One region of the Viridibacillus sp. KH_047 genome, then DNA from elsewhere that is predicted to be linked to it. Evidence: a T-box and tRNA genes for the amino acid it is inferred to sense, from the RefSeq annotation. Region 1 holds a T-box; the other holds one or more tRNA genes.

Region 1 (3,392 bases):
AGCCCATTGTGGCATAGTATTTGTTTCTCGACGACCTTTTTTACCTGTTACAGGGTCAACTACATTTACCCACTCTTCAATATTCGCAAGAGGTGATTCTCCAGTTCCACTTGGGCGGATATCATCAGTTTTAGGTAAAATAAGTGGTAGCTCTGATTCATCAAGCGTTGTTACTTCGCCATCTTCCCAATGAATAACTGGGATTGGCTCTCCCCAATAACGTTGACGGCTAAATAACCAGTCACGTAAACGATAAGAAATTTTCTTTTCACCTACGCCTTTTTCTTCTAACCATTCAATCGCTTTAGCAATCGCTTCTTCTTTGCCTAAACCATCAAGGAATCCAGAGTTAACATGTTTACCTTCTCCAGCATATGCTTCTTTTTCGATATCTCCACCCGCTACAACTTCAACGATCGGTAAATCGAATTGTTTTGCAAATTCGTAGTCACGTTCATCGTGAGCAGGAACAGCCATGATTGCACCTGTACCATATGTTGCAAGTACATAGTCAGCAATCCAAATCGGCATTTTCTCACCATTAATCGGATTGACTGCATAAGCACCTGTGAAGACACCCGTTTTTTCTTTTGCAAGATCAGTACGTTCAAGATCAGATTTCATTTTCACTTCATCTAGGTATGCTTCAACTGATGCTTTTTGTGCATCTGTTGTAATTTCAGCTACTAGTTTATGTTCAGGCGCAAGTACTGCATAAGTAGCACCAAATAATGTGTCCGGGCGTGTTGTGAATACACGGAACGATTGATTTGTACCATCTACTGTGAATGCCACTTCTGCACCTTCAGAGCGACCAATCCAGTGACGTTGCATATCTTTAATATTTTCTGGCCAATCTACTTCTTCTAAATCGTCGACTAAACGGTCAGCATAAGCAGTAATTTTCAGCATCCATTGTTTCATAGGACGGCGTTCAACAGGGTGACCACCACGTTCTGATTTACCGTCAATTACTTCTTCATTAGCAAGTACTGTACCAAGTGCTGGGCACCAGTTAACAGCTACCTCATCAATATAAGCTAAGCCTTTTTTGTATAGTTGAACGAAAATCCATTGAGTCCATTTATAGTAGCTTGGATCTGTTGTATTGATTTCACGATCCCAGTCATACGAGAAGCCAAGTTCTTGAATTTGGCGTTTAAATGTAGCAATATTTTTTGCTGTAAATTCAGCAGGATCATTACCCGTGTCTAAAGCGTATTGTTCAGCAGGTAGTCCGAATGCATCCCAACCGATTGGGTGAAGGACATTATAGCCTTGCATACGTTTGAAACGACTTAAAATATCTGTTGCTGTATATCCTTCAGGGTGTCCAACATGTAGACCCGCTCCTGATGGATATGGGAACATATCTAGTGCATAAAATTTTGGCTTTGATTCGTCATTGACAGTTTTAAATGTATTATGTTCTGCCCAATACGATTGCCATTTCTTTTCGATCTCTTGATGATTGAAATTCAATGATTTCTCCTCCTTAAAATAATAAAACAAGTTTTTCCATTTATATTGTCATAATATTCCTATATTTTAGACAAAATAAAAACTCCCGTCCCTAGAAAAAGGGACGAGAGCTTAAAAAGGTTCCCGCGGTACCACCCAAATTAGTGTATTACACTCAACTTGACTCCTTAACGCGGAAAACGGCTTTGGTTACACTTGTATTCACCATTGCAGACTCCAAGGCGAGTTCAATTTATCCATTTACTAGCTCACACCACCCGCTAGCTCTCTTGAAAATCAAATAAATTTACTATTCCTTATCATAGTCTTGTTATATTTTAATCTAATTCTAATCGAATTGAGCCAAAATGACAAGCAATTTAATAATCATTGGAAATAAAAGGGTTAAGATACTCAAAATGAAATGTTCTTTATAATATGTAAAGGCTACGATTTCTACCCTATTTATATGTGAAGAAAGGATATCAATAATACACGTTTTATTTTTAATGTGAAAAAAGAAAGGCATATCCTACTTATGCCTTTCTTTTTATATAGAATAGCTCTTATCTAACAACTACATTTTCCTGTACATTTTCTATATTTAAATCGGCCCCAGTGGCTGCAACAACTTCTTCTACTGTATACCCTTCAAATACTTCTCTTAATACCAGTCCTGTAGGTGTTACATCAATGACAGCGCGATCCGTAATGATTTTGTCGACAACGGATTTTCCTGTTAACGGTAGCTCACAAGTCTTTTTAATCTTAGCAGAACCATCCTTTGCTACATGCTCCATTATTACAATAATTTTCTTTGCACCATGCACTAAGTCCATAGCTCCGCCCATACCTTTAATCATTTTCCCTGGAATCATCCAATTGGCTAAGTCACCTGTTTCAGATACTTCCATTCCACCTAAAATGGCTACATCAATATGGCCTCCTCGGATCATCGCAAATGATTCAGCATTGCTAAAAAAAGCAGAGCCAGGAATAGTTGTTACTGTTTCTTTTCCTGCATTAATCAAATCAGGATCTACCTCATCCTCTGTCGGATATGGTCCTATTCCTAATAATCCATTTTCTGATTGTAAAATTACTTCTTTATTTGAAGCTATATAATTAGCTACTAATGTTGGCATACCAATTCCTAAATTGACATAATTCCCGTCAGCAATTTCCTGCTCCGCACGACGAGCTATTATTTCTCTTACATTCATATCTCAAAGTCCCCTTTCTTTAAGAACGAATCATTAAGCGTTCAATTCTTTTTTCTTGTTTCGCCTGAACTAGACCTTGTACGTAAATGCTCGGTGTCTGAACTTGGTTAGGGTCAATGTCCCCCGGCTCCACTAGTTCCTCTATTTCAGCAATCGTAAATCGTCCAGCTGCAGCCATGATTGGATTAAAGTTTTGTGCTGTTTTGTTATAAATTAAATTACCAAAACGATCTGCTTTAGCTGCTCTTATTAAGGAAAAGTCTGCACGTAAGGCTTCCTCTAAGACATATTCCTTACCACCGAATATGCGTGTTTCCTTCCCTTCTGCAATAGGAGTCCCCACTCCCGCAGGTGTATAAAATGCTGGAATCCCTGCTCCACCTGCACGAATTTTCTCGGCTAGTGTACCTTGTGGTGTCAGTTCTACCTCAATCTCACCAGATAGTACTTGACGCTCGAATTCCTTATTTTCTCCTACATAAGAGCCGATCATTTTCTTTATTTGTTTTTTATGTAGCAGTAATCCAAGTCCCCAATCATCAATGCCACAATTGTTAGAAATGATGGTTAAGTCTTTCACTTCTTTTTCAACTAAAGCTAGAATGAGTTGCTCTGGAATACCAACTAAGCCAAATCCACCCACCATAAGTGTCATACCATCTTGAATATCAGCAATTGCTTCACTTGCTGAAGTATAAATAGGCTTCA
Region 2 (3,392 bases), 280 kb from region 1:
CTACCTTCGGAGCCATTTTTGGAGAGCTGTCCGAGTGGCCGAAGGAGCACGATTGGAAATCGTGTAGGCGAGTAACCTTGTCTCAAGGGTTCAAATCCCTTGCTCTCCGCCATACACATTATCATTTATTATATGGCCCCTTGGTCAAGCGGTTAAGACACCGCCCTTTCACGGCGGTAACACGGGTTCGAATCCCGTAGGGGTCACCATTTATAACATTATACGGAGGATTAGCTCAGCTGGGAGAGCACCTGCCTTACAAGCAGGGGGTCGGCGGTTCGATCCCGTCATCCTCCACCATTTAAATTAATAATACCATTATCGCGGGGTGGAGCAGTTCGGTAGCTCGTCGGGCTCATAACCCGAAGGTCACAGGTTCAAATCCTGTCCCCGCAACCAAATGGTCCGGTAGTTCAGTTGGTTAGAATGCCTGCCTGTCACGCAGGAGGTCGCGGGTTCGAGTCCCGTCCGGACCGCCATTTTTAAAAAAAGAATATTAAATTATTATGGGTCAGTAGCTCAGTTGGTAGAGCATTAGATTGAAGCTCTAAGTGTCGGCGGTTCGATTCCGTCCTGACCCACCATAATAATGCCGGTGTAGCTCAGTTGGTAGAGCAACTGACTTGTAATCAGTAGGTCGAGGGTTCGACTCCTTTCGCCGGCACCATGTTTTTCTGGAGGGGTAGCGAAGAGGCTAAACGCGGCGGACTGTAAATCCGCTCCTTCGGGTTCGGCGGTTCGAATCCGTCCCCCTCCACCATTTTTTTATTTTAGGGGCATAGTTTAACGGTAGAATAGAGGTCTCCAAAACCTTTGATGTGGGTTCGATTCCTACTGCCCCTGCCAATTTAAATTATATAATGGCGGTTGTGGCGAAGTGGTTAACGCACCTGATTGTGGTTCAGGCATTCGTGGGTTCGATTCCCATCAGTCGCCCCATTTAATTTTTGACAATAAAATAATTCAGATATAATAATATTATGGCGGTTGTGGCGAAGTGGTTAACGCACCTGATTGTGGTTCAGGCATTCGTGGGTTCGATTCCCATCAGTCGCCCCATATTATTGGGGTATAGCCAAGCGGTAAGGCAACGGATTTTGATTCCGTCATGCCCTGGTTCGAATCCAGGTACCCCAGTTAAATTTGCGGAAGTAGTTCAGTGGTAGAACACCACCTTGCCAAGGTGGGGGTCGCGAGTTCGAACCTCGTCTTCCGCTCCATTTTCTATTTACGGCGGCATAGCCAAGTGGTAAGGCACAGGTCTGCAACACCTCTACCACCGGTTCAAATCCGGTTGCCGCCTCCAATTATTTTTAAAATAACTACATATGATCTATAATAATATTATGCCGGTGTGGCGGAATTGGCAGACGCGCACGACTCAAAATCGTGTTCTTTCGAGAGTGTCGGTTCGACCCCGACCACCGGTATCCTAAACTATATATACATTAAGACTCTAGCTTATGTGCTAGAGTCTTTTTTTGTGTTTTTTGAATACGACTATTTTTATCAAAGATCCTTGCAGTGATTTAAAGGAGGTATTCAATGAGAAAGAGCGCATTAACAGAACAACAATTAACATTCATTCAGACGTTATTTTAGAGCCTATTATACACGCGGCCATAGGGATGCAACAATCATGTTCTATAGTAATGAATTAACTGCTGCTAAGAAAGTGATAGGAAAAGTACTCGTAAAATTCACTCACATGACTTAGAGGAGTTTATCATACAGAGTAAGGAATTATCTAAAGATTGTCACGATTAACACACGCTTACGTGTTCTCAGAATTATTTGTAAGCCAAGAAAAAATTTGAATGGTCAGCATTCAAAATCATTTTACGAAGTACGATAGCAGCAGGTATAGATGTCTTAATCCTAATGACGATAGTAGGATATACGGACAAATCTATGGGGAAATGATATTCTTCAATTTAAACATAAGAAGTTTGGGTCTTTAAAGGGCTTGAAAATATAAAGGAGAGTATAGAAAAAGAGCGTGCTTATAGTCTATGGCGGAAGAATTACAAACTATAAATTTTCCTAAGGGTTACTTGTCGATTTTGCTCTGAAAAAGTAGAGTTTTAGTTAAATTAAATTATTCCAATTATAAATTATTTATTCATAGTTAATTTGACCTAAACAAATCAAGTCGCCATTGAATAAACTATTTTTAAAGACTAAAATGCCAATAAAGACACTAGAAAGGTTGATAAGCAAATTTATGAAAACAATTATTTTTATAGGTAGTAATAAATCCGGTTCAAGTAGAGAGGCAATGAAGGCCGCTGAAAGGCTAGGGTTTTTTACTATATTATTAACCGATAGGAAACGGTTCCTTGAAAACAGACTTGATTTCCCCGAAGTTCACCAAATGGTTCTGACTGAATTGAGTAATCATAATTTGTTAAAAGAAAATATAAGAGCAATACAAGCACAAGGAAAAAAAATAGAAGCTATATTGAGTTTTATTGATCCTTATGTCCATGTAGCAGCAAAGCTGTCAAAAGAATTTGATTTGACTGCAGTGTCCCCTGAACCTTTAGAGAAAATGGAAGATAAGCTTTCAACACGTGAACTTTTAAAAGATCTTCCGGTATCCCCCTATTTTGTAAAGTTTGAAAAAGATGATTCCTTAGAAGACTTTATCGATAATCAAAAAGGGTTATTTCCTCTCATTGTAAAAACCCCCGTTTCAACTGGTTCTAAAGATGTGTTATTTGCCAAAGATGACAAGCAATTAGAACAATCCATTAATGCATTATTAATGAAAGGGAACAGAGAGTTATTAATTGAGGAATATTTAGAGGGTCCTCAATATTTGATTGAAGCTTGTGTGTACAAAGGAAAAGTTCATATTATTGCAGTCCTTGAACAAGAAATAACGTTTTTCGACCGTTTTATTGTTACTGGTTATTGTTTGTTGGGAGATATGGACAAAGCCCTTTACAATAAAATCTATGAAACCGTTTGTTTGGTACTGGAACGTTTTAATTTGAATAATGGATCTTGCCATTTAGAAATGCGATTAATTAGTAATGAATGGAAACTAATTGAAATAAACCCTCGGATATCAGGGGGAGCAATGAATCGAATAATTGAAACGGCCTATGGAATTAATTTAGTTGAAGAAACCATAAAGATTTTTTTAGGACAAGAGCCTAATCTCGAAAAAAAATACAAAAGATTTGTATTTGCACAATATTTAACAAGTGTATCTACTGGTACTTTAATAAAGGTAACAGGAAAAAATCGTTGTTCTCGGATAGACGGGGTGGAGGAAGTTTTTATTAAGCCTAAAAAAGGGAAGGTATTACATCCACCTTTATCTATGGGCGATCGCTATGGATATGTGTTGGCTTCTTCAGAAAATAAAGAAGAAGCAATCAGGA

What was found. The T-box of region 1 lies ahead of leuS (leucine--tRNA ligase). A T-box ahead of a tRNA ligase gene usually reads a tRNA of that ligase, here a tRNA-Leu.
Region 2: it encodes a tRNA-Leu, which carries the amino acid that the T-box ahead of leuS (leucine--tRNA ligase) is inferred to sense. The anticodon was not compared.

The regions. Positions count from the first base shown of each region.
Region 1 is NZ_CM174479.1:849,926-853,317, reverse strand. Features, by position in the region: gene leuS (leucine--tRNA ligase) at 1-1,482, opposite strand, end outside; T-box leader at 1,579-1,794, opposite strand; gene AC3IS5_RS04360 (3-oxoacid CoA-transferase subunit B) at 2,028-2,684, opposite strand; gene AC3IS5_RS04355 (CoA transferase subunit A) at 2,704-3,392, opposite strand, start outside.
Region 2 is NZ_CM174479.1:570,581-573,972, forward strand. Features, by position in the region: tRNA gene AC3IS5_RS02855 (tRNA-Asn) at 1-15, shown strand, start outside; tRNA gene AC3IS5_RS02860 (tRNA-Ser) at 21-112, shown strand; tRNA gene AC3IS5_RS02865 (tRNA-Glu) at 135-209, shown strand; tRNA gene AC3IS5_RS02870 (tRNA-Val) at 225-300, shown strand; tRNA gene AC3IS5_RS02875 (tRNA-Met) at 323-399, shown strand; tRNA gene AC3IS5_RS02880 (tRNA-Asp) at 403-479, shown strand; tRNA gene AC3IS5_RS02885 (tRNA-Phe) at 509-584, shown strand; tRNA gene AC3IS5_RS02890 (tRNA-Thr) at 592-667, shown strand; tRNA gene AC3IS5_RS02895 (tRNA-Tyr) at 677-760, shown strand; tRNA gene AC3IS5_RS02900 (tRNA-Trp) at 773-846, shown strand; tRNA gene AC3IS5_RS02905 (tRNA-His) at 864-939, shown strand; tRNA gene AC3IS5_RS02910 (tRNA-His) at 984-1,059, shown strand; tRNA gene AC3IS5_RS02915 (tRNA-Gln) at 1,066-1,137, shown strand; tRNA gene AC3IS5_RS02920 (tRNA-Gly) at 1,146-1,220, shown strand; tRNA gene AC3IS5_RS02925 (tRNA-Cys) at 1,233-1,306, shown strand; tRNA gene AC3IS5_RS02930 (tRNA-Leu) at 1,349-1,430, shown strand; gene AC3IS5_RS02935 (ATP-grasp domain-containing protein) at 2,225-3,392, shown strand, end outside.